DNA from 4 places in the Pseudoalteromonas sp. A757 genome. Region 1 is predicted to be linked to each of the others. Evidence: predicted binding sites of a transcription regulator. Region 1 holds the regulator's gene; each other region holds the start of a gene.
The links. Region 1 encodes LexA, which represses DNA repair genes until DNA is damaged. Its sites were predicted from a motif close to TACTGTATNNNNATACAGTA; they were not measured.
Positions count from the first base shown of each region.

Region 2: the regulator LexA is predicted to act here: its motif matches at 1,507-1,526, upstream of dinB (DNA polymerase IV).
Region 3: the regulator LexA is predicted to act here: its motif matches at 3,001-3,020, upstream of ruvC (crossover junction endodeoxyribonuclease RuvC).
Region 4: the regulator LexA is predicted to act here: its motif matches at 1,884-1,903, upstream of DRB05_RS00480 (SulA-like leucine-rich domain-containing protein).

Region 1 is NZ_QNQN01000051.1:447-7,850, reverse strand. It holds gene DRB05_RS01660 (COX15/CtaA family protein) at 1-169, opposite strand, end outside; gene DRB05_RS01655 (transmembrane cytochrome oxidase associated protein) at 179-670, opposite strand; gene DRB05_RS01650 (SURF1 family protein) at 663-1,391, opposite strand; gene DRB05_RS01645 (DUF2909 family protein) at 1,404-1,700, shown strand; gene DRB05_RS01640 (cytochrome c oxidase subunit 3) at 1,606-2,481, opposite strand; gene DRB05_RS01635 (cytochrome c oxidase assembly protein) at 2,471-3,049, opposite strand; gene ctaD (cytochrome c oxidase subunit I) at 3,049-4,623, opposite strand; gene coxB (cytochrome c oxidase subunit II) at 4,623-5,765, opposite strand; gene lexA (transcriptional repressor LexA) at 6,125-6,739, opposite strand.
Region 2 is NZ_QNQN01000066.1:3,183-10,586, forward strand. It holds gene DRB05_RS09290 (carbon starvation protein A) at 1-317, opposite strand, end outside; gene dinB (DNA polymerase IV) at 443-1,498, opposite strand; gene DRB05_RS09300 (aldo/keto reductase) at 1,717-2,769, shown strand; gene DRB05_RS09305 (NUDIX domain-containing protein) at 2,855-3,367, shown strand; gene DRB05_RS09310 (hypothetical protein) at 3,441-4,130, shown strand; gene DRB05_RS09315 (NYN domain-containing protein) at 4,171-4,653, shown strand; gene DRB05_RS09320 (SIMPL domain-containing protein) at 4,740-5,450, opposite strand; gene DRB05_RS09325 (bifunctional acetate--CoA ligase family protein/GNAT family N-acetyltransferase) at 5,596-7,404, shown strand, end outside.
Region 3 is NZ_QNQN01000072.1:3,798-11,201, reverse strand. It holds gene DRB05_RS15670 (YgjP-like metallopeptidase domain-containing protein) at 1-108, opposite strand, end outside; gene DRB05_RS15665 (DUF72 domain-containing protein) at 108-956, opposite strand; gene aspS (aspartate--tRNA ligase) at 1,151-2,935, shown strand; gene ruvC (crossover junction endodeoxyribonuclease RuvC) at 3,059-3,580, shown strand; gene ruvA (Holliday junction branch migration protein RuvA) at 3,583-4,200, shown strand; gene ruvB (Holliday junction branch migration DNA helicase RuvB) at 4,203-5,207, shown strand; gene tolQ (protein TolQ) at 6,205-6,909, shown strand; gene tolR (protein TolR) at 6,896-7,324, shown strand; gene tolA (cell envelope integrity protein TolA) at 7,324-7,404, shown strand, end outside.
Region 4 is NZ_QNQN01000044.1:164-7,567, forward strand. It holds gene DRB05_RS00470 (VC2046/SO_2500 family protein) at 27-548, shown strand; gene DRB05_RS00475 (YchJ family metal-binding protein) at 960-1,421, opposite strand; gene DRB05_RS00480 (SulA-like leucine-rich domain-containing protein) at 1,467-1,862, opposite strand; gene DRB05_RS00485 (SEL1-like repeat protein) at 2,194-2,643, opposite strand; gene DRB05_RS00490 (NCS2 family permease) at 2,765-4,054, shown strand; gene DRB05_RS00495 (hypothetical protein) at 4,121-4,882, opposite strand; gene cysB (HTH-type transcriptional regulator CysB) at 5,296-6,273, shown strand; gene queC (7-cyano-7-deazaguanine synthase QueC) at 6,324-6,983, opposite strand; gene queE (7-carboxy-7-deazaguanine synthase QueE) at 7,107-7,404, shown strand, end outside.

The DNA.
Region 1 (7,404 bases):
CTGCCGATAATTCATGACTCTCATTTGGTACCGTTAGAAAGCCATAACACCCAGGCCAATCTGGACACCCAAGTCCTGCATCACTTAAACGCGTAAAAGCACCAAGTGTCACCACTGTTATTGCAACAAAACAGGTAAATACTGCGACTTTTATTCTTACCTTGGACATATTTACCTCCTAACTAGAGCGAGAGTAGTTCAATAGTTTCTTTAGATCACTCAAAAGCCCTTTTTGTACATTTCGCATTGCTTCTAGACTATCTACCGGTGCATACTTAAGTACAAATAACCCTTTATTATCAACCAAATATAGATAATTATCTTCTAGCTGGTTGAGGTGTATCGGTAAAGAAGTTGCGAACTCAATACTTTTTTCATTTTGATCTTGTAATACCACAAGCGATACTTTTTGCTGGTTTTTCCCAAGTGCTAAATACAAATTAGGTAAGCTGTCGAGTAGTAAAGAGCATTGCTTATTGCACTGCTTTGGTCGCTGATAAACAATACTCCATTCGGTCTCTAGCGCTAGCTCTGATTGACGAACCTCCTGACTTAAAAATTCACCATGATTAGTGGTACCATCAGGTATCCAGCCGACTTTTAAAGCAATAAATGCCAACAACACTGGGAGTACGAATAGCCCTATAAACCACGCTGCACTTTTAGACATTTTTAATCTCCTTTTTTGAAAGCTTCCAGCCAATAACCAACGCGGCCAAGGCAATGAGTAACCACTGCAAAGCGTAAGCTTCATGTTTTTGCGGTGACATTACTACAGGCTGATAGTGAGGCTCAGTTCCAGCCAACCTATTTTTAGTCATATAGGCGATTAAAGGTAAAAGAGGTTTATCTGACTCCTTAGATAAGTAATTGACATCAATGTACTGGATCACAGGTTGTCTTGTCGCCTCATCTACTGCAGACTTGGCTAGTGTGAACCGCTTGTTTTCACTAGATTTGATATAAACAGGTAGAGAAACTGTACCGGTTGGAAGAGAAAAAGCGGTAGGTACGCGACTAGCCTGTTGCGGCACAAAGCCTAAGTTAACAGCCAAGTGCTCATCAGTTTTGGAAATTTTAAAAATACCAATCACATCAAAACCAATCCGGCCTTTTACAACTTGGTTATCTAAATACCAAACAGCACCGTCTACAAAGCTCCCTGTTATCGAAACCTCAGCATTAATACTTTGAGTGAGCGGCAGGGGCGTTGCTTGCGGTCCGTTAATTACGTCTTGCGCCTTTTTTCTCTCAATTTTTTGCTGCAGCACATGTTTTTGCTGTGCTCTTTGCAATTGCCAATAAGAAAGTGAACCGCATAAGAGAACAACGATTAACGCTGCCAATATGGGGGTTTTTGATCTACCTTTAAAAAGTGCACCTAAATCCATCGGACACCCCTTATGATTAAAATTATTATTGTTGTATTACTACTGCTCGTTTTTTTTAATTTATTTAAAGCTATGCTGGTCATGCTCAAGTCAGAGCAACAAGAGTCAATGGCGAAGCTATTGCAAAAAAGAGTTTATGCTTCAATAGCTGTGCTACTTATAATTTGTCTTGCAGCTCAATTTGATCTTATAAAACTACACTCTTCACCCGGTGTTACAACACATAAACAAATACAAATAGACATAGCCAAACCACATCAACAAAATGCCAATACCAAGCCCCAGCCTGAAAAGCAAAATGGTTCTTAGCGGTAAAATGCCCCTTCAACACTCTGATCCATATAACGAACAGAATGATCGCGCCAAGTGTGACATGAACCCCATGAAATCCTGTAAGTAAAAAGAATGTGTTGCCGTATACTCCCGACTGCAGAGTTAACCCAAGATCTTGGTAGGCATGAATATACTCTTCCACTTGCAACGTTAAGAATGCAATTCCAAGTAGTACAGTTAGCCCCAAAAACGCCTTTACTTTCGCCCTTTGCTCCTTTTCCAAAGCTACATGAGCAAAGCTAAGGGTTACTGATGATGCTAATAGAATGATAGTATTGATAAGTGGAAGTCCCTGCCAACCCATAGCTTGAGTAACAGTTCCATCTGGTGTTGTGAGCAATGGCCAAACAGCCTCAAATTGAGGCCATAAAACCTCATTTGTACTGGCATTGTTGCTTGCACCACCTAACCACGGAACAGCAATCATCCGTGCATAAAAAAGCGCACCAAAAAAAGCTGCAAAGAACATAACTTCAGAAAAGATAAACCATCCCATTCCCTGCTTAAACGAACGATCCATTTGGGCAGAATATAATCCGGTTTGAGATTCTTGGATCACATTCCTGAACCAACCAAACAGCATATATACCAGCACAGCAATACCCACAAGCAGTAACATTACTCCACTGTTCCCAGAAGAGTTTAGCTGAATAATGGTAAGTGCAGCCCCAACAGCGATGAAAAACAACGCAAAAGCACCGACTATCGGCCATGGGCTTTGCTCAGGTACGTAATATTTTTCTTGTTCATGGTTCATATTTGAACTCCTCTTGAGCGGCTAGCATACTCACCCCATCACTGTCTTGTTTGCTAACTCGCTCTGTAATATCAAACAACGTATATGAAAGCGTGAGTTCCTCAACATCAATGGGAAGCTCCGTATCTACATAGAATCTCAAGACAAATTCAACTTCTTCTTTGCCTTTCATCGGTTGCTGATCAAAACAAAAGCAGGCCATTTTGTGTAGATACTTTGCAGCTTTCCCAGGGGACACTGAAGGGATCGCTTGCAACACACGCTCGTTATCACTCAGATTTTTTGCAATAAACTTCACATCGGTTAGCTTTCCAGGTTGAACACTAACCGAATGTTCAACGGCATCGACCTTAAATGGCGCCTGACTTTGACTATGCGTTGTGAAGCTCACATCTACTTGTCGACTTTGTGCTATTGACTCGCTCTGCCTTGCGACTTCCATGGATGGTTTACCATTGAGGCCAGTGACATCACAAAAAACGTCGTATAGAGGAACCAGTGCAAAGGCAAAAGCAAACATGCCTAGCGTCAACAAAATAAGCTTCCTAAGCAGGCGTCCATGTTGCATTACTTAATCTCCGGAGGCGTTGAAAAGGTATGATAAGGAGCTGGAGATGGTACTTGCCACTCCAACCCTTCAGCCCCATCCCACACTTTTCCAGGAGCCTGTTCCCCGCCTTTTATACATTTATAAACCACTGCAACAAACAGCAGTTGAGAAAGACCAAAAGCAAACCCTCCAACACTAATAATCGCGTTGAAATCAGCGAACTGCAGAGCATAATCTGGGATCCGCCTAGGCATGCCAGCAAGACCAACAAAGTGCATAGGGAAGAACAATACGTTCACACTAATCAAGGAGAACCAAAAGTGAAATTTAGCCAATTTGATATCAAACATATGCCCCGTCCATTTTGGTAACCAATAATATGCTGCGGCCATTATTGAGAACACAGCCCCAGTAACTAACACATAATGGAAGTGAGCGACAACAAAGTAAGTATCGTGATATTGGAAATCCGCGGGTGTGATCGCTAACATCAACCCTGAAAACCCACCTATTGTGAAAAGCACAATAAATGCAATGGCAAACAACATGGGTACTTCAAAACTAATTGCGCCTCGCCACATCGTAGCTACCCAATTAAAAACCTTAACGCCAGTGGGTACTGAGATGAGCATAGTTGCATACATAAAAAACAACTCACCAGCTAAAGGCATACCTGTGGTAAACATGTGGTGAGCCCAAACGACAAACGACAACAATGCGATCGATGCAGTTGCATAAACCATCGATGCGTAGCCAAACAGTTTCTTTCTTGAAAATGTAGGTACTATCGTAGAAATTATGCCGAAGGCGGGTAATATCATGATATATACTTCAGGGTGGCCGAAAAACCAGAATATGTGCTGGAACATCACTGGATCACCACCACCTGCAGCATCAAAAAAACTTGTCCCAAAGAACTTGTCGGTCAGCACCATAGTCACAGCGCCAGCAAGTACTGGCATAACTGCTATCAGAAGGAATGCGGTTATCAACCAAGTCCAGACAAACAAGGGGAGCTTCATCCATGTCATGCCCGGAGCTCTTAAGTTAACAATGGTCACAATCACATTAATAGCGCCCATGATGGAACTAATACCCATTATATGTACAGAAAACACAAAAAATGCGGTATTGTCGTTGCTGTACGTTGTAGAGAGAGGCGCATAAAAAGTCCAACCAAAAGCGGGCCCACCACCTTCCAAAAATAATGACATCAGTAAAATTGCAAACGCGAACGGTAGTATCCAAAAGCTCCAGTTATTCATTCTCGGGAGCGCCATATCAGGAGCTCCTATCATCATTGGGATCATCCAGTTAGCAAGGCCGGTAAACGCGGGCATCACCGCTCCAAATACCATTATTAGCCCGTGAACTGTCGTCATTTGATTAAAAAAATGTGGATCTACAAGCTGCAAACCAGGCTGGAAAAGCTCAGCTCTAATCACCATAGCCATGGCACCACCAATTAGAAACATGGTCAGTGAAAACAATAAATACAATGTTCCAATGTCTTTATGATTTGTTGTAAACAACCAGCGCTTAATACCTTTGGGAGCCGTATGGTGTGAATGTTCTTCTACGATGGCACTCATTACTTACTCTCCTCTAATGCATTTATCTCACGCTGAATTTGGCTGGGTTGAATAACATCACCAGTGTCGTTACCCCAGCTATTTCTTTTATAGGTAATTACCCCTGCGATCTGCTTGATCGTTAATTGCTTTGCGAAAGATTGCATGGCAGTCCCAGGCCGACCTAAAAGCAAAATATCTATATGCTCTTTAACATCTCCTGTGACAACTTTACTCCCTTTCATTGCAGGGAAGACCCCCGGTAGACCAAGCCCTGTAGGTTGATGGCAAGCAGCACAGTAAGCCATGTAAGCTTGTTCACCTACCTCCATCAACTCTTCTTTGGTAAGAGTTTGCTGGGCTACTGCTTGTGACTCTGCTTCTGCTTTTGCTTTTTCTTCCTTAGCCCCCTCCAGCCATTTATCAAATTGATCAGGACTCACAGCCTCGACGACGACGGGCATAAAGCCATGATCTTTTCCACATAATTCAGCACACTGGCCTCTGTAAATTCCCTCATCATTTACCTTAGTCCATGCTTCATTTATAAAGCCCGGATTGGCATCTTTCTTCACAGCAAAATCAGGCACCCACCAAGAGTGAATAACGTCATCAGATGTCATCAAAAAACGAACTTTCCTATCAGTAGGGATAACCAGATGTTTATCTACTTCGAGCAGATAATTTTCATTTTTTTCCTTAAGATCACTGATTTCTTCTTTCGGAGTGGATAGTAAAGAATAGAATTCGACGTCATGTCCCATGTACTCATAGTGCCATTTCCACTGCGACCCCGTAACTTTAATCGTTAAATCAGCTTTGCTAGTGTCTTCCATAGCAATGAGTGTTTTTGTAGCTGGTATTGCCATGCCAATGAGTATCAGGAAGGGAATAGCAGTCCAAAGTATCTCCACTTTGGTGCTTTCATGAAATTGCGCTGCAACAACGCCTTTTGACTTTCTATGTTTTAAAAGCGCCCAAAACATAATCCCAAACACAATCACCCCAATGACGCAGCATATTAGAAATATGGTCATATGAAGCTCGTATACTTGATGGCTAATGTCTGTAACGCCTTGCCTCATATTGTAAGCGCTGTTAGCGAGTGAGGGCATGGCGATTAGCACTGCGATCAATGCTACAACTAATCGACAAATTTTCATTTGACGTCTCCTTCAAGGCGACTCATGGTTGCCTTTTGTTATTATTGGATGACTGTCATATTGCCTATTTGTACATAGACTTACTGCACGACTATTAACCAATTAGTCAAAAAATAAACAAAATGCAAGATTTTTGAGAAGACTGAATTTAGAATCAAAAATGGGGCTACTGGTAGTAAAACGAAGAGTGATGAAAAATTGTGTATAAAGATCAGAAAACTAAAAAATATTGAGATATGGAAAAGTCACGATAATTATCTTACTTTCACACAGTTAGAAAAGTTAATTATTACTTTTTTCACTATATATAGTTAAAGCGAGCGCAACTTGATATTTAACGCTACGCTCGCCCTCATAAACTACATCCAGTCGGCGCTTCTGATCACACCTACGGCTAATCCTTCAATAGAGAAATTTTGATGCTCTAGATCCACTTCGATCGCTTTAAATTCCTCATTCTCAGCATGCAAGAGAACTTTCTTTCCTTTCTTTTCTAAGCGCTTAACAGTCACGTCCTCTTCTACACGAGCAACTATCACTTGGCCATTCTCAGCCACTTGAGTGCTATGGACCGCTAGTAGATCACCATCCATAATCCCAATATCTTTCATGCTCATACCATTAACTCTCAAAAGGTAATCAGCATTCGGTTTAAAAAAACTGGCATCCACATTAAAGTGGCTTTCAACATGTTGCTCTGCCAGTATCGGCTCTCCAGCTGCAACACGGCCAATAATAGGTAAGCCTAGTTGCTCAGGTTCATCCTCTACAAGTCTAATTCCACGACTTGCTCCTGGGACCATTTCAATAACTCCCTTTTTAGCAAGAGCTTTAAGGTGCTCCTCTGCTGCGTTTGCACTCTTGAAACCCAAAGCATCAGCTATTTCAGCACGAGTTGGAGGCATGCCAGTATCTTTTATGAATACTTTTATTAATTCAAAGATTTGTTCTTGTCGTTTCGTTAGAGGACGCATTAACTGGTATTCCATACAGTGGTTTATTTACTGTAAGTATATACAGCTCAAAAAAAATCGCAAATGTTTCTTTATTCAACATATTTTATACCAATTAGCATAATTACACGCTCCATTTTTGAGGCGAGAAAACCTTGTAGATAACACCACTACTGTATCCACTATCAACGAGGTACCTACATCCATTTAGGCAAGGCGAAACTTTTCTATTTATTTGTTCTAAATGAGAAATTTTTAACACTATTAGCGTCAGATCTGTTCCTGCTAATTGAGCACGTATTAAGACTAATTGCTATTAAGCGTAAGCGAAAACAAGCAAAGACTGACTCTGTGTTCTTTTCATTACAAGCTATCGGCGCTCCCACAATGCTGCTCAGTGCTGATGCTATTGTAGGAGTGAGCTTGCCTCGCGATGTGTTGATTGCTTGTGATATGTTCTTTTCAAATCCCACATAGCAAAAAAACCGCTGCATTGCTGCAACGGGTTTGACGTACATGGAGGTACTAATGTCGATTAGAGCCATGGATGAATACTGTTAATCGACCTTCAATGAGGTCCTAGCTCGCTACGAAGTAGGATGTTTTATTCTTTTTGTTTGGGGAGCCCAACAGCTCGGCGGGTAAACCACCTCCGACCACGCAGCTCAGTGCTGATGCTGTGGTAG
Region 2 (7,404 bases), on a different contig from region 1:
CATAGCGCGCCCATATCATGGACACCCGCAAAAAATATAGTGCCAAATACCACCCAAAGTACCGCAGGCACCCAGCCCCAATACACGGCGATAGCAGGACCAACAATTGGTGCAGCACCTGCGACTGAAGTAAAGTGATGCCCCCACAATACCACTTTGTTAGTGGGAACATAATCTACGCCGTCCTCAAGTTCATGAGCCGGCGTGACAAAGTTGTCATCCATTTTAAATATTTTTTCAGCAATAAATTTGGAATAGACAAACCATCCAAATAACATCCCTATGATGCCGAAGAGTACGATCATTATGGATTGCATAATGCTTACCTCTTGTTGTTGTTTTAATTACACGCAGTTGGCGTGATTAGTTTGTTGCACGACAACTTCGAAGCTAGCACAAAATAAACTAATTGCAGTTATCTTTTAGTCTAGGTAGGTCAGAATTAGCCATCAAAAAGTCCCAGTTGAGCATGAGTGTTAGATTTTTCATTTAGCCCTAAGTGCAAACCCACGAGGCGCACAGGTTTAAACTTTTGCCGTGCCATCGCTTCAATCAATAGCTCTTCAAAAACCGGCAAGTCAATATGCTGGTATTGGCATTCTTTGGTGGTTTGGGTGAAATCGTAAAACTTCACTTTAACGCCAAGCTTATTAAAGCCGCGCTGTAAATAAGGCTGTGCTCGGCGAGTCAGTTCAGGTAACAACTTTTCTTTTATGACTTGCTTTAAGGTATCAAGGTCGAGCGTGTCTTCTGCAAATGTGGTTTCAACGCCTATCGATTTGCGCACTCTGTCGGTTTCAACTCGGCGCTCATCAATACCTTGACAACGCCGCCATAATACAGTGCCAAACTTGCCAAATGACTGGCGTAACTGAGTTTCAGACAGTGCCTTAATATCTCGGCCATACTCAAGTCCCATGGCAAGCAAACGTTGTTGAGTCACTTTACCTACACCTGGGATTTTTTTGAGAGGTAACGCATCGATAAAAGCGCTCACTTGGTGAGGCGGGATCACACACTGACCATTAGGCTTGTTTTCATCGCTGGCAATTTTGGCTAAAAACTTGATTGGCGCAATTCCCGCCGAAGCTGTAAGGCCCGTTTCAGCAAAGATATCCGCTCGTATCTGCTCGGCGATAAGCGTTGCACTGCCATTACATTGCTGACACTCAGTAACATCTAGATAAGCTTCATCTAAAGACAGTGGCTCAATTAGCTCAGTATAGCGGGCAAAAATAGCGCGAATTTGTTGCGATATTGCCTTATAGACCTCCATTCTCCCAGGTACAATCACCAGCTGAGGGCAGAGTTTTTTCGCTTGATAATTCGACATGGCCGAGCGCACGCCATATTGCCGAGCAATATAGTTAGCTGTGGATAGCACCCCGCGATGGCTACGACCACCAATCGCCATCGGCACCTTTGCAAGCTCGGGGTTATCGCGCATTTCTACTGATGCATAGAACGCGTCCATATCAATATGAATAAATTTACGCACGCTAAAAACACTGTCTAAATAAACAGTGTTTATTATGTGCTAATTTTCCAACTGTTGCAATCTTGAACGTAGGCCTTAGTGTTCTAAGCTATACTTGTGTGGATGTCTGTTGCAACTTGCACTGCAAAACAGAGATAATGCTAACAATATCAATACTGTTCAAAGTACTAAATCCGTTACTTTGACTTTATCTAATCATTCAGCAATCAGGAGCCTGCATGGAGTACTCACGACTTGGTAGTAGCCCACTTGAAGTTTCACGCATTTGTTTAGGAAGCATGACTTGGGGCGTACAAAACAACCAGCATGATGCCGACGAGCAAATCAATTATGCACTAAGCCGTGGTATTAACTTCATTGATACCGCTGAAATGTATGCGGTCCCTCCCTCACCTGAAACCTACGGTAAAACCGAAGCCATCATTGGCAATTGGTTAAAGCGCCATCAAGAAAAGCGCGAAAAACTTGTACTTGCCACAAAGATTGCGGGAAGCGGTTTGCCTTGGATCCGTGAAGGCGGCCCTATTACGGGACAATCAGTGATCCAAGCGGTGGACGATTCGTTAGCGCGCCTGAATACCGACTATATTGACCTTTACCAACTACATTGGCCAAACCGTACTTCACCGCACTTTGGTAAACAATGGCCTGGCATGGTTCCTCTAACTGCACTTGACCGCGACGAAGAGCGCGCGGGCATGCTAGATATTTTGGAAGGCTTAGCAAGCTGTATTCAAGCAGGTAAAATTCGCCATTGGGGTCTTTCTGATGATACACCTTGGGGCATTCACACTTACCTTAATTTGGCGATGCAGCACAACCTACCTAAGCCGGTTTCAATTCAAAATGAGTTTAGCTTGCTACATGCCAAAGATTGGCCTTACTTGATTGAGACTTGTGTAAACGAAGATATTGCCTATTTACCTTGGTCGCCATTAGCTGGGGGAATGCTAAGCGGTAAGTATTTAGGGGGCGCAAGACCTGAAGGTAGCCGCTGGACTTTGGTACAACGGCAGGGCTTATTCAGAGATACGCAATTAGCTCAAGAAGCCGTTGCAAAATATCTAGAAATCGCCAAAGAATTTAATATGACTGCGGCGCAGCTGGCGCTAGCTTGGTGCGACCAAGTAGATGGGGTGACTTCAACCATAATCGGCGCGACAACCATGGCGCAGCTTAAAGAAAATATCCAAGCGTTTGAACAGCCGCTATGTGCAGAGTCTTTAGCCGAGATTGATACGGTATTTAAAGCGTACCCCTCTCCGTTTTAATATCTTCTTTCGCGATACGCCGCTTTTACGCTAGCGTATCGCATTGTAAACCCATCCTTGTTAACTAGATCGAAGTTAAAACCCCATGCAAAGCTTAAATAACACCCCAGTCATTCCGCTTCAAGGCAGCTGCTTTACCAGAAAGACCACTCGCGCCATTGTCCTTAGAGGCAACGACATCCTTATGCTTTACACCAAACGTTATGACGATTACACCTTGCCAGGTGGCGGCGTCGACGAGGGTGAAAGCTTAGAAGCAGCATTGGAGCGCGAGCTAAAAGAAGAAACGGGTGCAGTATCCATCACAGGGTTGACGCCGTTTGGCCGCTATGAAGAGTACCGCCCTTGGTATAAACCCGATCATGACAATGTGCATATTATTTCTTATTGCTACGTTTGTGAGATTTGTGGCGAATTTGATGCGCCAGCGATGGAGGATTATGAACACGCCAATGGTATGAAACCGGTGTGGATCAATATAAACCAAGCCATCGCGCATAACGAAGCAAAACTCAATGATGCGAATAACAAAGGGATGTCCGTTTTACGTGAACTCACCTTGCTAAAACATATTTCCGCGCAATTAGTCACAGATTAATTTGCCTATTGAGGGAACAATTAAGTCTTTATTAAGCTCTAACTCCGCATGACTCAAGGATTTAATAAGAATAATGCGGCTGCTCCAACACAACCTGATTAGTTTCACCATTATCGCCTCTATTGTGCTGCATCTACTGCTCGGCTGGTATCTGCAGCAAAGTATTTATATCCCCTCAAAGCCTATAGAAATTAAGGCAATGAAAACCTATTTGGTTATTGAGCCTGCCAAGCCCAAGATGGAACGTATTGGGACACCGACGATAACTGAAGATAAGCCAGTAGAGAAGTTAAAACCGACGTTGCCGGACGATACGGTTGAAATACTAAAAACTGCGCAAACGGAACCAAAAAAACCTGCGATTGAAAGTAAAACAAAGCACATAACCAAAGCAGCGATCGTCACGCAACCTAAAAAGCTAGATCATCGCAAAGCAATCTCTCAATTTCGTCAGCAACTTTTAGAACGCGCTCCGAGTGACGCTGTACTCAGCCAAAACCAAGAAAAGCCACAGCGGCTCACCGTGCCTAAAACACATCAAACCACCGCTGCGAGCATGCAAAGGGAGCAACTCGAGTCTACGTCTCAATACACAGTCTACCGTGAAAATGGCCTATGTTACGCTGAAGTTAGGCCCGATCCGAGCATTCCTACACCGGAAGGATTAAATAAGAATTGGCGTACTGCGCCTCGCCCTTGCGATGGCGGAGCCATTAAAAAAGCCTATGATGCCGCGATGAGTAAATGGCTAAACAAACGCTAATCTTGCTATCATAAAGCAAATTTATTGCTATGAGTCCGTTATGGAAAAAGTCACCATTTTAGTCGACGCCCAGAATGTTTATTACACTACCAAGCAAGCCTACCAAACAGGCTTTGACTACAATGCGTTCTGGCGCAAAGCAACGGCTAATCGCGAGGTATATCAAGCCATTGCCTATTCCAGCGAACGAGGTGACGATAAACAAAGACAGTTTCAAAATATCCTGCGAGCAATTGGCTTTGAGGTGAAGTTAAAGCCTTATATTCAACGTGCCGATGGCTCGGCGAAATGTGATTGGGATGTTGGCATTACCATTGATGCCATGGAGTGTGCGTCTGGATCCGATGTAATTATTCTAGTAACTGGCGATGGTGATTTTGATTTACTCGCAAGTAAACTCAGAGATAAATACCATACCCGAGTTGAAGTTTACGGCGTGCCGCAGCTTACCGCTGCTTCTTTGATCCGTGCTGCCAGTGAGTTTATACCAATCGAAAACGAGTTATTAATTGGCAAGAAATAAACAAGCAAAACCCCTTTGATAGAAGGAGCTTTGCTTGTTTGACGAATTTGTCATTTTTGCTAGCTTAGCCGCGCAATAAACGCGTTTTAATCCGATAAGTAATATTCCACGCTCGTCACGACACGCACAATTTTTATCTGTGGCGTATTACTGTCTCTGTCGCGAATACTAAATTGTCCTTGTCTTGCCGATTTTATTTTGCCAAGCACAGAATCAGAATCTTTAGCAAATTTTACCGCCACTTCTCGAGCTTTTTGTGTGGCTTCTTGCACCATTTCAGGCTTAATATCATTAAGACCAGTAAACAAATATTCAACTCGGTTTTGATAATCATCTTTAGTGATGGCAATACCTTGTTTGGCCAGTTCACTTAACTGCCCAAGTGCTTGCGATACTTTATCTGGATTATTAGAGTACACAGTCACACCGGCTTTCGCTACGTAGCGAAACCCTTGATTGTTTTGACCGTACTCTTGGGCGTACTTATCTGTAATAGAAGGCGCTGATATGGACAGCTCTGATGCATCAAAGCCTTGCAAGGTCAAAAACGCACGAATAGCTGCATTTTTCTTTTCCGTGCGCTCTACCAAGGCCTCCAGATCGTTATCTGCATCACGATAAAATACGGGCCAAATCACCGTGTCTGCTGTTACTTCCTTTTCCGATAATCCTTTTACACTTACCGTCCGTTCCATTCCCTTCACTTCTAGAATGGTCGATTTTACCATCCAGCCACTTACTACCACCGCCAGTGATAGTAAAGCCGCAGGAGCCAAATATTTAGTCATAGTAGACATATCTCTGTCCTCAACGTTACGCCTCAGTCATGGTTTTCAAACAATTATAATGGGGATAGATCAAAGTCTACCTTAATTGCACTCGAAAACTGCGAGCAAAATGGTAGAGTGTTTCGTATGAGCTGTGGCTGAACTAGGAAACAGTATGAGCGTAAAGCGTATTAGCCAATTTTTTAACCCCCAATCTATCGCGGTGATTGGCGCCTCTAACAATCCTGATCGCGCCGGCTTTATCGTAATGCGTAACTTGCTACAAGGCGGATTTAAAGGGCCCATTATGCCCGTCAGTCCAAAGCACACCGCCGTGCATGGGGTGCTTGCCTACAGTGCCATCGAACAGTTACCCAAAGTCCCTGATCTCGCCGTTATTTGTACCAATAAACAAACCTTAGTGCAAATCATCAATGAACTTGGTGATATTGGCTGTCAACATGCAATCATCATCGCAGCAGGTCTTGATAATCAGCACAAACAACAATTAAAAGAAGCTGCCAAAATAGCGAAGGTCACTTTACTTGGTCCTAATTGTCTCGGTTTACTCATTCCTCACTTGGGTATTAATGCCAGTTTTTCTCATACGGTTGCAGCGCCCGGTAAGCTTGCATTTATTTCACAATCGGCGGCGGTATGTTCAACCATACTGGACTGGGCACAACATAAAAAAATTGGTTTTTCCTATTTTGTTTCTGTCGGGGATTGTCTTGATATTGACTTTGATGAGTTGCTTGATTTTTTAGGTCGCGATCCGAAGACACAGGCCATATTACTTTATATTGATAATATCGATGATGTTAGACGGTTTATCTCCGCAGCAAGAGCGGCGGCCTTTAGTAAACCTGTGATTGCTATAAAAACAGGAAAAACCAAAGCTGGTGCAATCGCTGCGCTGAATCACACAGGCGGTAATACCTCCGATGACGCAGTTTATGATGCCATGTTCCAACGAGCAGGTATGCTAAGAGTAAACGATCTTAGGGAGCTCTTTGCTGCCACTCAAACCCTTGCTTTACATCCCAAACTGCTGCAAGTAGAACAGCTGACCATTTTAACCAATGGCGGCGGCCCTGGGATCATGGCAGTGGACACCTTACTACAGAACTCAGGCAAACTGGCAGTACTAAGCGAGCAAACCAAACAAGCGCTCAGCGCCTTGATCCCACAAACGGATCATGCTTGTAACCCTGTAGATATTTTTGGTGATTCCTCACCAAAGCGTTACCAACAAGCACTAGAGATTTTATTAAAAGCTGACGAAGTCAAAAATTTACTGATAATTCATACTCCATCAGCGCTTGCGCCAAGTACCGCTTATGCTGAGATCATTGCGCAGACGCTAGCCAAAATTCCAAAAATGGCACGTCCTTATGTGATGACAAACTTCATGGGTGAAGAAGCGGCATACGCTGCAAGACTTGTATGTGCAAACGCTCAGATCCCAACTTATCGCACCCCAGAAGGTGCCGTTGGCGCCTTTATGCACTTGGTAAGCTACCGCCGAAACCAAAAGCACCTTACGCAAACGCCAGAATCCTACAGTGACGAAGGGCAGCTACAACACCTGCAAAGCAAACGTTTAATCAATGACTTTTTAAACTCAGGCGCCAATAAACTCGCGACCCATTTGGCCTCCCAAGTGCTGGCTAATTACGATATAGAATGTATAGAGACGCAAATAGCACTCACCCCCTCAGAAGCAAAAGAGCAAGCTCAACAATTAGGTTTTCCCGTTGCACTTAAACTAATAAGTCATGACATTCCCTCTAAGTCGGAAGTGGGTGGGGTTGTACTTAACCTCAACGACGCCGAAGAAGTAGAACAAACCGCATTTTCGATGTTACTACGGATCCGTGAGGCAGCTCCCGAAGCTGAAATAGAAGGCTTCTCTTTGCAACGCATGGCAAAACGCGCTGGTGGACAAGAATTACGGATAGCGGTAAAAACAGAACCCGGTGTT
Region 3 (7,404 bases), on a different contig from region 1:
TTCAGGATAGCGGCTTTTGAAAAACACACTGAGTCGTTTGCTCTCTATTAACTGAGTGACTTGAGTTTGGACTTGTTCGGAGTAGTTTAAAAAATAGGGATGGGACATTAAAACAGCGCCTCTTGCTTTGCTTCTTTTTCAGCGGGGAATGGATTGCTTACTTGATGATGTATCTCTAAATCAGCAATAAATTGTCTTGCTAAAAATGGCGCATCAAAATTGTCTGCGGTATGGAAAAACACATAAGGTGATTTACCTTCACTGAGCCATTGATTGAGTTTAGTTAACCAAGGCTGGTAAAAGTCTCTATTAGACTCCAGCTGAGAGCAACCAACAAATCGCAGAATTGGGCTGTCTCCTGTAGCAATAGCATGTACAGGCAATCGCGGCTTTTTTTGTTGTGCATCTACTATCGCAGGGGTACTGGCAGGCTCGCTAAAGAGTGCGCGAGTATCCATCACGATGCGATTGTAGTTATTTTCGATTAAATATTGGTTGTATCTGCGCTCAGCATCACCTTTACGATAAAAGTCCCAATGTCGTACTTCAACACCAACAGTTAGTGATTTGGGCAACCAAGATAAAAATTGTCGCATTTTATTTATATGTTCAGGCGCAAACTGCGCAGGTAATTGCAGCATTAACACGCCCAATTTAGGGAACAACGGTGCCATGTTTTTACACCAAGTCAATAATTCATCTTGGCAGTGGCTAAGTGCCATTTCATGACTAAAACGCTTAGGAATTTTAAACGTAAAGCGAAAGTCATCAGGCACTTGTTCTAGCCATTTTAATACGGTCTGCGGATTTGGATCGGCATAAAAAGTCGTATTACCTTCAACGCTATTAAAAATTTGGCCATACTCTTTGAGCATATTTGTGGCGCTACAATGGCTGGAAAATACTCGACCTTTCCAGTGTGCGCTACTCCATTGTGGGCAACCCAGATACAACATAGTGATCAAAACAACGATTAAATGTGTGAATAGTGTATCAGATCCTTAGATTGAGGATGACAATGCAGCGTATTTTTATATAATTGGCGGTTATTGAAAATGAGTCTTAGCGACTGGCTTACCAATACTGTGAATTCATATTGTGTGGTGAGAAGTGATTAGTCGTAAGAGCAAACTGGACTGACAGGAATTTTATGCGCTCTATATACTGCGGAAAACTAAATAAGAGCCATGTAGATCAGGAAGTTGAACTATGTGGTTGGATCAATAAACGTCGTGACCTTGGCGGCCTAATCTTTGTCGATTTAAGAGATAGAGAAGGGCTTGTGCAAGTGGTATTCGATCCTGAAGTGGAAGGCTTAATGGATAAAGCGAATACGTTGCGCCAAGAGTTCTGTGTTCAGATCAAAGGTGTTGTCCGTGCGCGTCCTGAAAGCCAAGTAAACAAAGACATGGCAACCGGTGAAGTTGAGATCTTAGGCACTGGCTTAACCATTATCAACCGTTCAGAACCATTACCGCTTGACTTCAATCAGCAAAACTCTGAAGAGCGTCGTCTTAAGTACCGTTATTTAGACCTACGCCGTCTAGAAATGAGCGATCGCATTAAGATGCGTGCTAAAGCGAGTAGCTTTGTGCGTCGTTTCTTGGATGAAAATGCATTCTTAGACATTGAAACGCCAGTACTAACGAAAGCGACACCTGAAGGTGCACGCGACTATCTAGTACCAAGTCGTGTTCACAAAGGCAGTTTCTATGCGCTACCGCAGTCGCCGCAGCTATTTAAGCAGCTACTAATGATGTCTGGTTTTGACCGCTACTATCAAATCGTAAAGTGTTTCCGTGATGAAGACTTACGTGCCGATCGCCAGCCAGAGTTCACTCAGATAGATATCGAAACGTCATTTATGAGCTCAGATCAAGTTCGTAGTGTGACAGAAAAAATGATCCGCGAAATGTGGCAGTCTTTCCTAGACGTTGATTTGGGTGAGTTCCCAGTGATGCCGTACAGCGAAGCGATGAGCAAATATGGTTCGGACAAACCAGACCTACGTAACCCGCTTGAGCTTATCGACGTTGCAGACATCGTAAAAGACGTTGAATTTAAAGTACTGAGCGGCCCTGCGAACGACGAAAAAGGTCGTGTTGCAGTACTGTCAGTGCCTGGTGGCGCACAACTTTCACGTAAGCAAATCGATGAATACACTAAGTTTGTAGGTATTTATGGTGCGAAAGGCCTGGCATGGATGAAAGTAAACGACCGTGATGCTGGTATCGAAGGCGTACAGTCGCCAATTGCTAAGTTCTTGAACGAAGAAGTGATCAATGCACTGCTTGAGCGCACAGGCGCAAACACAGGTGATATTATTCTATTCGGTGCAGACAAGCGCAATACCGTAAATGAAGCGATGGGCGCGCTACGTCTGAAGATTGGTCTTGATTTAGAAATTACTGATCTTAATAAGTGGGCACCACTTTGGGTAGTTGACTTCCCGATGTTCGAAGAAGACGACGAAGGCAACCTACACGCGGTACACCACCCGTTTACTGCACCTAAGGGCGTAAGTGCTTCGGAACTTGAAGCAAACCCAGCAGGTACACTTTCTGATGCATACGATATGGTACTTAACGGCTACGAAGTAGGTGGCGGTTCGGTTCGTATTCACAACAACGAAATGCAGCAGGCAGCGTTCAGGATCCTTGGCATTGAAGAGTCTGAGCAGCAAGAGAAGTTTGGTTTCTTACTCGATGCTCTGAAGTATGGCACGCCTCCACACGCAGGTTTGGCATTCGGTCTTGACCGTTTGGTGATGCTACTGTGTGGCACTGACAACATCCGTGACGTTATTGCGTTCCCGAAAACAACGCAAGCGTCGTGCTTGATGACGGATGCACCAAGCCCTGCAAATCCAGATGCGCTAAAAGAGCTTGCTATCTCAATAGAAAAGCAGTTGGTAGAGCAAGGTGAGGGCGAGTAAGTTCGTCAACCTGATGTAAAAGAGGCGGCTTAGGTCGCCTTTTTTGATCTTATATACTAGCTTATAACTGGTAATCTATACAGTATTTTGGCATTATAACCAAAAAATCAAGAGACGATGCGTTTGGCTGTCATTTTAGGAATTGATCCGGGGTCAAGATTTACAGGCTATGGTGTGATTGCTCACCAGGGTGCAAAGTTCCAATATTTAGGGAGCGGTTGCATTAAAGTTGGTGAACATGACTTTCCCACTCGATTAAAAATGATCTATCAAGGGATCACACAGCTCATAGAGCAGTTTTCACCGAGCGACTTTGCGATTGAGCAAGTGTTTGTTGCGCATAATCCAAGTTCAGCCTTAAAACTTGGTCAAGCGCGAGGTGCGGCCATTGTTGCGGCGACCATGCAGTCAGTGGTCGTGAGTGAATATTCGGCAAGACAAGTTAAACAAGCCGTTGCGGGTACCGGTGGTGCAGACAAAGCCCAAGTACAGGAAATGGTAAAGCGCATATTAAAATTGCCTGGCACACCCCAAGCTGACGCAGCAGATGCGTTGGCTGTGGCGATTTGTCACGCGCACTCAAGGCAAAACTTAATAAAAATGGCAGGCGCAGCGCGTAAAACCGTAAGAGGAAGGTTGAGATAACCATGATAGGAAAATTAAGCGGAACACTGTTAGAAAAGCAGCCACCAGAAATATTAATTGATGTTGCAGGTGTAGGTTATGAAGTACAAATGCCTATGACTTGTTTTTATGAATTACCAAGCGTGGGCGAGCCGGTTTCAGTATTTACCCACTTTGTGGTGCGTGAAGATGCGCAGTTACTGTTTGGTTTTAATACCAAGATCGCACGTGCATTGTTTAGAACGTTAATTAAAGCAAACGGAGTCGGTCCTAAGCTCGGTCTTGCAATTTTGTCGGGTATGTCTGCAGAGCAATTTGTTAGCTGCGTGAATCATGGCGATGCAACTACTTTGGTTAAGATCCCTGGAGTTGGTAAAAAAACCGCTGAGCGTTTAGTACTTGAAATGAAAGATAAGTTAAAAGACTTTGGCAATGACTTACTCACACCGTTTAGCGATGCCGCTGTACTTGCGCCGCAAGAGCATCCGACGGTAAGTGATACCCCAGCAGATGAAGCGATTGCAGCCTTAATGGCATTAGGGTATAAACAAGTTCAAGCACAAAAAGCGGTAAAAGCCGTAAACAGAGAAGGCATGACGACCGAGAGTATCATTAAAGATGCTCTTAAATCGATGATGTAACTATGATTGAAGCAGATAGATTAATTGAACCTGAGATCCAAGGTAATGAAGATTTAGTTGACAGGGCGATTAGACCTAAACTACTGAACGATTATACCGGTCAGCCGCATGTTAAAAAGCAAATGGAAATCTTTATTGCGGCGGCGCGTTCAAGGCAAGAAGCCTTAGACCACTTGCTGATTTTTGGTCCCCCTGGTTTAGGTAAAACTACGCTTGCGAACATTGTTGCAAACGAGCTTGAGGTGAATATTAAAACCACCTCGGGACCTGTGCTTGAAAAAGCGGGAGATTTGGCCGCATTGCTCACTAACCTTGAAGAGGGGGATGTGTTATTTATTGACGAGATCCATCGTTTAAGTCCTCAGGTAGAAGAAATTCTCTATCCTGCAATGGAAGACTACCAATTGGATATCATGATAGGCGAAGGTCCTGCTGCACGTTCAATTAAACTGGATTTACCGCCTTTTACTTTGGTTGGCGCAACGACACGTGCCGGTTCGTTAACCTCACCATTGAGAGACCGTTTTGGTATTGTGCAGCGCTTGGAGTTTTACTCGATTGCGGACTTGTCTGCGATTGTTACTCGCTCAGCGTATCACTTAAACTTGGAGATCAGCGAGTCGGGCGCAACTGAAGTAGCGCGTCGAGCACGCGGTACACCACGAATAGCAAATCGTTTACTACGCAGGGTAAGAGACTTTGCTGAAGTGAAGGGCGATGGCTCTATCACTGAAGAGATTGCGCACTTAGCGCTGGATATGGTCGATGTTGATAAATGTGGCTTCGATTATATGGACCGCAAATATCTGCTAGCAATCATTGAAAAGTTTACCGGTGGCCCGGTTGGTCTGGATAACCTCGCTGCGGCAATTGGAGAAGAAAAAGAAACCATCGAAGATGTGATAGAGCCATTTTTAATCCAACAAGGTTTTATTCAACGCACGCCAAGAGGACGTATTGTCTCTGACAAAGCCTACATGCATTTTGAGCTAAGCAAGCCAGAATGATCTAAGTTGGGTAATAAACACCTTTATTCTTCATAATAGCCGAGTATTAACTCGGCTATTTCATTTCTACACTCACTTATTGCAAATCGCGTTTGCACAAATCCATTATTTTGTGTCAGCTAAATTCAAGCAAGATCCATCATTGCTGAGGTAACTTACCTGTGTGGGTTATATGTTGCTTAAACAATTTGTAGATTGCCTCGTCTTTTAAGCCAAACACTAAATAAAAACCGCAAAATGACCGAGTGTTAAAGAAAGCGTGGAGCGTAATGTTGAGCTTGTGCCAAATTTCGGGCAAAAAAAAGCCCGCAAATAATGCGGGCAAAACAACAAGTTGAAGGAAGTAATCCAGGGAACAAGATGAGTTACTTTGGGTTTTATCCACAAAATGCGTCATCTAAGCAATACGAAAAATCAGAATCCTATTGCAAGTAACTGTGCTTGCTGAAACTTCAGCTGCTCGCTCAGTACAGGGTGTATATTAAAGAGGTTTTGGCTTTTCATCAAACTAGAAAAATTCTTTTTTCGGATAGAAAAAACTAATATCAAATTTTTTTTCAAGCTCAAAAAGTGAGCTTAAATGTGTCAGTGTATTTGTATAAGCTTATGTAAAATATAGGTTTGTATGTTAAATGCGCAAATTGTAAATATTAGATAATCTGTTGTTAATTGGTAAGACCAATCTATTTTGTGGGGTTTTATTCTCTATTTGTGCATAAAACTCCTATTTTATGCAGTTTTCAGTCATATTTAGAGGCTGTGATGGAGATTGTTGGATTTGCTTAAGTTTGGGTAAAGCAAAGGGAGTTAAACTGTCCTGGTCTATTTATCGTCAAATACAATGAATTCGCAGTATTGAGATTGTAAGGTATTTGTAGTGTGGTTAAACTAGCTGAACCTTTTGGTAGTAAATCTAGTCTATCTCTAGATATTGCTCGGTAGAGCGTAAAAATATAAATGGCTACCATTGCCGAAACACTTTTGGGAGTATAATAACGTGGAATCGGGACTAAATTTTGTCGATCTAATTTTAAAAGCCAGTTTTTTGGTACAACTTGTTATGTTGACCCTGGTGGGATTGTCTATTGCTTCTTGGGCAATTATTTTTCAACGTAAAACTGTCATTTCTCAAGCCCAAAGCCAATCAAAGAATTTCGAGCAAAAATTTTGGTCCGGTATGGATCTTAGCAAACTCTATAATGAAATAGCTGCAAGGGCTGGTAGTGCAACAGGATTAGAAGCGTTATTTGTATCCGGCTTTAAAGAATTTGCAAAGCATAAAAAAGGCAATATCCAATCTCCTTCGATTGTTGTTGAAGGAACTCACCGTTCAATGCGTGTCGCGCTTTCTCGTGAAATTGAAAAGTTAGAATCAAGCCTCTCTTTCTTAGCGACAGTTGGCTCTATTAGTCCTTATATCGGTCTATTTGGTACGGTTTGGGGTATTATGAATGCGTTCATCGCGCTCGGTGAAGTGAAACAAGCGACACTGCAAATGGTTGCTCCAGGTATTGCTGAAGCGTTGATTGCGACAGCCATGGGTCTGTTTGCGGCAATTCCAGCGGTTATGGCCTATAACCGATTTGCCAAAAATGTAGAAAAGCTCGAAACTCAGTACATTAACTTTATGGAAGAGTTCGCTAATATTCTTTATCGTCAGGCTGCAACACAAGTAGAGGCAAAACAAAATGTATCAGCGTAAGAGACGTCGTCCCGTCGCGGAGATCAACGTCGTTCCTTATATTGATGTTATGTTGGTGTTGTTAATCATCTTTATGGCAACGGCTCCACTTATCCAGCACGGCGTAAAAGTAGACCTACCTCAGATGGAAGAGTCTGAATTGGTTGAAACCAAAGACTCGCCACCGATTATTGCCACCATTGATGCTGAAGGTCGCTATTTTGTGACTGTTGGTACAGACCCTGAAGCGCCAATGGATGCAGTAGAAGTAGCCGCAGTGATTAAACTTAAGTTAGAACAAAATCCAGATACTCCTGTAATGATTAAAGGTTCAGGCAGAGTGTCGTATCAAGAAGTCCTTTATTTAATGGATTTCTTGAAAAAAGCGGGTGTTCCTTCTGTTGGCCTAATGACTAAATCATTTGAGGATGAGTAATGAGTTCATTATCTAGCAGTGTAGTTAAGTCAGTATTGCTTCATGGTGCGATTGGCGGTCTGCTATTTGCTACGGCAAAT
Region 4 (7,404 bases), on a different contig from region 1:
ATTAGCAAAATAATCGGTTGGAATACATGCAAGTTGATGGCGTTTTAATCAGTGAGTCGCAATTAGGGCCCGCATTAAATATCAGTGTTCATGAGACGCGCTCTGCCGATTTTGCCATGCTGTTATCTATGCTATCAACTGATGCACTAGACTTTAGCCAATTTCATCTACCAAAATCTGAAGCTGCCGCGAAAGATAGCTCAGAAGAAACACTAAAAAAGCAATTTGAAATAGGACCACAAAAGCCGCTTGCACCAAAAGAGTACAATATGCTTATTGGTCAGCATAATGCGCAGCTGGTATCTATGGGAGCGATGGCGACCTTGCGATTGCAAGAAAATTTAAATCCAGAACCTTTTGCTGCACGAAATGATAAAAAGCATATTCCACTCGAAGTTGTAGAAAATTTGGAACCAGCGGTTAAAAGACGTTTGGCAAGTACGCAAGGTAAACTTGCCTTAGTCGCTGAAAAGGCAATGGATGCGGCTGGTTTCTATGATCAAATTGCAACGGGAGATATGCAGAGTATGTTACGCGCGACGGCGTAACAACATTAGCTGCTAAATTGAGCGAATTTAAGACAACCTGGTATTAAACTTGTCATTTTACAACTGTTTGCTTCGTTACTAGACTGACATTAAACGCCACGCTTATCGAGCTTCATGTCTAGGCTAATACCAGTTGTATTAAGTAAATGATCTATTTTGAAGCGGGGAAATAGCTTTAGTAGCACCGCTCTCGCGTCCTGCTACCGCTAAGGTACCTATATCCATATAGGCAAGGCAAAAATTTTGCTATTTAGTTGTTCTAAATGAGAAATTTTTAACGAAGCTAATATGCTATTTCACCCTTCAAATTGATTAGAGAATTAATTCAATTGGTATAAGCTACCCTTAATCATCTTTCGCTCGTTTCAAGCTTTTTTATTGCTTTGTATCTAATCTCTAATTCAGGCTATTTTAGCTACCGTGGCACTTTTTGTACTTTTTATCACTGCCGCACGGGCAGAGGTCATTTCTGCCTACCTTGGTTGTAGGCGTATCATACAATTCGCCATCTAAGTAATACCATCTGCCTGCTTCGGTGATAAAATTTGACCGTTCATGGAGTATATAGTGAGTGTTTTCTGCGATATAGTGCGCCTTAAACTCAACGATCCCCTGAGTAGCTTCTACTGCTTCTTCTAGCACTTCCAATTTTATAAAGTGTGCATAATTAGCAAATGTAGCAATATCGTCGACACTATTTTGTGCTTGTTTAGCCTGGGCGTAGGTGTCATGAATATACTTTGCATCTTTTAAGCAGTATGCAGTATAGCGAGAACGCATGAGTATTTGTGGACGCTCTGCGAATTTTTGTCCCTTAAGGTACGGCTCACAACATTGCGAATAGGGAAGGGATGAATTGCAATAACAAGACATAAAAACTTCAGTTTTAACAAATTTATATCCTGTTATTGTAGCTTGTTAAGCGCTTTGAAAACAGTGTATTGCAACGTCAGATACCGGCAGTTCCATTTTGTTGATAGTTTGCACTGATGCAATATCAGTCCAAATCACCACCGCAGCGAAATTACCATTGCTGATAGCACTTTTAAGTACATACTCAAGGTCGTATATGTGCTTTTGCCTAATGACGAGCAACTTGCTTGCATCAACAGAAGCACTTTCTAGCAGTGACTTGTTTGGTACATTATCGGGCGCAACGAGTAGCGTCCAGCCTTGTTTATGCTGACATTTATGTAAAACTTTAAGTAACTCTAAGCTAGCGACGATCTCATCTTCAACGATAACATTATTGATTTCGTTAAGTGTGTAATAAGTCGAATTGTTTGGCTGTAGAAGTGTATTGCTGTGTAACATAATTGTCTCACTGGTTATCTATACAGTATGTGTATACAGTAGTTTATACAGTGTGTGAATGCAAGAAAAATTGCTAGCTTTTTAATCAATATTCAAGCTTAATTTTTACTTGGTTTAAATTTTCAATATAAAACAAATGGTTGTGATTTTTTGAAATGAGAGCTTAATTGACGAAATTTGAATATGAATAAAGCAATAGGAAATTTTCTCAGCTGCTATACAGTAGTTTTCCTACTGTACTATTGTGACCGTTGCAGAGGGTAAGCGTATGTTTACTTAAGAGAGGCTTGGCTACGCCTAGCCTACATTTTTTTGAGGAGTAAAATTTAATTTATTGGCTAATATGCTGTAGTTGATGAATTTGCTCGTAAAGTGTTGCTGCATAGCATTGTGCATCTCTAAAGCGCTTAGTAGTAAGAAAGCGGCGAACATCAAGTAGTACTTGTTCGGCGCCTTTGTGTCCTTGACTGCTGGCCAAACTCAACCAAGCAGCTGCATGAAATGGGCTGGGTGGCACTCCTTGGCCTTTCATAAACAACAAACCTAAAAAGAACTGTGCCTTTAAATCACCAGTCATCGCCGCCAGTCTTAGCCACTTTGCTGCAAGCGGGAAAGACTTTTCTTTTAGGTAATAGAGACCTTTTTTCAGTGCTTGAGTATTGTCGTGAAGATCTGGGAATTTTGCGTCCGCTTTTAATGGTGACGTCACAAATTCAAGCACATTCAGCAGTTGCTGTTCTAAGTCATGGTTTGCTGAGTTATCGGTGCTATTTTGATCCATATATGTATTCGCAATAATGTTGATAAGCAGAGTGTAGCTGAATTTTAACTATTTTGTCCGAGTTTTAAAGTGATTCGTGTTAAAATCCAATCACTTGTTCCTCAAATTTGTAATTTTAGTTATGCTCGAGCGGTTATTTTCACTGCAAGCTATGCACACCAATGTAAGAACTGAGGTGATTGCTGGCTTGACGACATTCGTTACTATGGTTTACATCGTTTTCGTAAACCCTGCAATGCTAGCTGAAGCTGGTATGGACCACGGCGCTGCTTTTGTAGCAACTTGTATCGCAGCTGCAATTGGCTGCTTTATTATGGGACTATGGGCAAACTACCCATTAGCGCTTGCGCCTGGAATGGGTTTAAACGCCTTTTTTACCTATGGTGTTGTGCTTGGTATGGGTTATACATGGCAAAGTGCATTAGGCGCGGTATTTATGTCAGGCTGTTTATTCCTATTTTTGAGTGTCTTCAAAGTTCGTGAGTGGGTGATCCAAGCTATTCCCATTGTGCTAAAGCGTGCGATCGCTGCGGGTATAGGCGCGTTCTTAGCGTTAATTGCGTTAAAAAACGCGAAAATTGTGGTGGCAAGCGATGCCACATTAGTACAGCTTGGTGATATCACTTCTCCCGGCCCATTATTAGCCATTGCCAGCTTTTTTGTGATTGCGGCGCTCATGTACCGTGAAGTCAAAAGTGGTGTGCTTATCAGCATTTTAATGGTGACGGGTATTGCGTGGGGGCTTGGGCTTGTAGATTATCATGGCGTTGTTGATGTGCCCCCAAGCATCGCGCCGACCTATATGCAGTTGGATTTGAGTGGAATTTTTGAGCTTTCTATGCTCAGTGTGGTGTTTGCATTTTTATTTGTCGATTTATTTGATACCAGCGGCACATTGGTTGCGGTGACGCAAAAGGCTGGATTATCTGACGAGCACGGTCGTATGCCAAGACTGGGTAGGGCATTGTCAGCTGATAGTACAGCGACAATAGCGGGCTCAGTGCTCGGTACCTCAACGACGACTTCATACATTGAATCAGTGTCAGGTGTATCCGTCGGTGGTCGCACAGGATTAACAGCCGTGGTCGTTGGGATCTGCTTTTTACTCATGATGTTCTTTGCGCCGTTAGCGCAAATGGTTCCTGCCTATGCAACGGCTGGCGCGATACTGTATGTATCGGTATTAATGCTGCAAAACCTAAAGTTAATTAATTGGGATGAGATGAGCGATGCTATTCCGGTCAGTGTTGTGTTATTGATGACGCCACTTACGTTTTCTATCGCACATGGTATTGCCCTGGGGTTTATTTCCTATACAGCAGTGAAAGTGGCGTGCAACAAAGCAAATGAAGTCAGTATCAGCGTTTGGGTACTGACACTACTCTTTATCGTTAAGTTTGCTTTTGGTTAAGCTAGTGGGTTTACTTCATTTGTAATAAAAAGGCTGGGAGACCAGCCTTTTACGTAAATTATGGTGTTACCACTTCTTCTTCGGTGCAAATAATACGTCCAAGTCGTCTTGTTCTTGCTCTGCTTTCTTTTTCACCGCTGATGCGTTAGACGCTCTAAGTTCACTGCTGATCTCTTCTAAATAACTTTCCAGCTGTGCCTTTTTCTCTTTTACATAGTCATCATTGTATGAAACTGCGCAAATGGTAGCGTAAGCTTTTTCAAAGTATTGTCTTGCTGAACCGACCATATTTGCGGTCCTCGCTGAAAGCCCTCTTTTTATCTGGCTTTCAACATTGATTTTAAGCTGAAATCGCTCCAGCCTACGATCTTCACCAACGAATAGTTGAGTATCTACTTTGCCTTTACTATGTTCAGAGCGCAGTAGTTGGCGTAACTTTTTTATGCCTTGAACCAGCGCGATAATTTGTTTGTCGTTATCAGGGAGCGCAATTGAATCAGAGTCATTTGATTTTTCAGGCGGAGTATTCAAGCGTTCTTGTGATTCATTCAATCGACTTTTTAACTCTCTCGAAGTTGGAGACAGCTCCACCATTGCGGCTAAAGCGTCGTGCACGCGGCGCTGAATGATACGGATCATGACTTCAGACATTGGAATATTGCTGCCATTCATGATGACGTCTTCCGCTTCTTCAATTACGCGTTTTTGCTTAGCGAGTTCTTTGCGTCTCTCTGCTTCTTGTTTCTCTTTATGTTGCTGGATCGCACTTACCCAAACTGCTATGACGATAAGTGCAACAATCAACATTATTATAATAGAAACAAACATACTGAAATCTCTTTCATGTAACCACCAGTGTAATTTTTTAATCTTACATGAATTCGTACTATTCTGAACAGGTTTACGACAATAACCTGTAAAAAAGATAAAGAATTCATTATTTTTTAGTATAGCCGATGCCTAAATGAGCGGTTAGTTTTAGTGAAAGATAGTCGCCAGATTTAGCTCGGGAGTTCGCAAAAGCATGCCAACAGGCTGGTTATTCGGTCAAATGTCAGTCAGTGTGTCTATGAAAATGCTGATATTTACTACCTCTTGGCTACCTCATTTTTACCAAATGTGCTAGCCTACATAAGGTCGTAACAGGCGGTTTTTATCGCTTTGCACTAAACTCGCTAACAAAAAGCGGTTTTGCTATGGGCTGATGCTCAATATCAAGAGATCATAAGAATAAAAGCAATATGAAATTACAACAATTGAGATATATCGTCGAAGTGTTGAATCACAACCTGAATGTGTCAGCGACGGCGGAAAGTTTATATACCTCTCAACCTGGTATTTCAAAGCAAGTGCGCATGCTTGAAGACGAGTTGGGGGTCCAAATCTTTGGCCGTAGCGGTAAGCATTTAACGCATGTTACGGGCGCAGGTAATGAAATAATTAATATTGCTCGTGAGATCCTCTCTAAAGTGGAAGGGATCAAAGCGGTCGCAAATGAACATACCTTACCAGATCAGGGTAAACTGAACATCGCAACGACGCATACACAAGCTCGTTACGCGTTGCCTCCTGTGATCCAAGGGTTTATGAAAAAATACCCGGCGGTTTCTCTACATATGCACCAAGGTACGCCACAGCAAATCTCTGATGCTGCCGCTCGAGGTGATGCTGACTTTGCTATCGCTACCGAGGCGCTGCACTTGTACAGTGACCTAGTCATGCTACCTTGTTATCACTGGAATCGCAGTATTGTGGTCGCCAAAGACCATCCTCTTGCACAAAAAGGCACTGCACTGACGGTACAAGACGTCGCTAAATATCCGTTGATCACTTATGTATTTGGTTTTACTGGCCGCTCAGAGCTTGATAAAGCATTTAATGCTCATGGTTTGGAGCCACACATCGTGTTTACTGCAACAGACGCTGATGTGATCAAAACCTATGTAAGATTAGGACTTGGTGTTGGTGTGTTGGCATCAATGGCACTTGACGAAAAATCTGACAGCGACTTAGTTTGTATCGATGCGAGTCATTTATTCGAAGCAAGTACGACGAAAATCGGTTTTAGGAAAGGAAGCTTTCTAAGAGGCTACATGTACGATTTTATCGAACGATTTGCACCGCATCTTACAAAAGATGTGGTAGAGCGTGCAAGCTTATTACGAAATCAAGATGATATCGACAAGCTGTTTGAAGGTATGACGCTTCCAGTAAAGTGAAGCACTTGAAAAGTATATGAAAAAGGCCTCAACAGAGGCCTTTTTCGATACTATTGTTCGTACGGGAGCGGATCTGTCGCGTGGTTTAACTCAAACGCTTCGAGGCGTTCTTGGCAAGCTCCACACTTACCGCACGCTTTTTCGCGGCCGTTGTAACACGTCCAAGTGTCAGCGTAATCTAATCCCATTTTTAGACCATCAGTAAGGATATCAATTTTTGAGTTATTAAGGTAAGGACTCACAATTTCAACGGCGTCGTAGTTCGCAATGCGACAAACATCATCCATCTTTTTAACGAACTCTGGGCGGCAATCTGGGTAAATAGCATGATCACCAGAGTGAGCACCGTAAAATACCTTATTTGCGTTTAGAGAGACTGCGTAACCTACAGCAAGAGAAAGCAAAATCATATTGCGGTTAGGCACAATCGTGCTCTTCATGCTCTCTTCTTCATAGTGGCCTTCTGGCACGTCGATATCATCTGTTAGGCTGGAGCCTGACAATAATTGATTGATAGCCGAAATATCAACGACCTTATGAGCAACGCCGAGTTTTGCACATACGTCAGCGGCAACTTGTAGCTCTTTTACATGTCGCTGGCCATAGTTAAAAGACAATGCATAAACCTCATGGCCCTCGCGGACAGCCTTGTTTAATACAGTGTAAGAGTCCATTCCGCCAGAATAGATTACGACAACTTTTTCGCTCATAGGTGATTTGCCTCGATTTTGATAGAGGTTTACTTCAGGGCGCGATATACTACACGGCCGCTGGAGAAATGACAATTTTCTCGCGGTATTTTTCGACAACTTTATCTTAAACACGGGGCCATTTTGTACAAGGTTAACGAAATATTTGAAACAATTCAGGGTGAGGCAAGCTTCACTGGTACGCCTTCAATCTTTTTACGTTTGCAGGGCTGTCCAGTTGGTTGCGCTTGGTGTGATACCAAACAAACCTGGGAAACCAACGACACTTTTATTGTTTCATTGGATAACACTGTAGAAAAAAAGGCTGACTCAGAGTGGTGGGCGAACGCGAGTGCTGACGAGATTTTGGCGATTTTTGAGGCGCGGAGCTACCAAGCAAAACATGTGGTGATCACTGGAGGTGAACCTTGTATGTTTGATC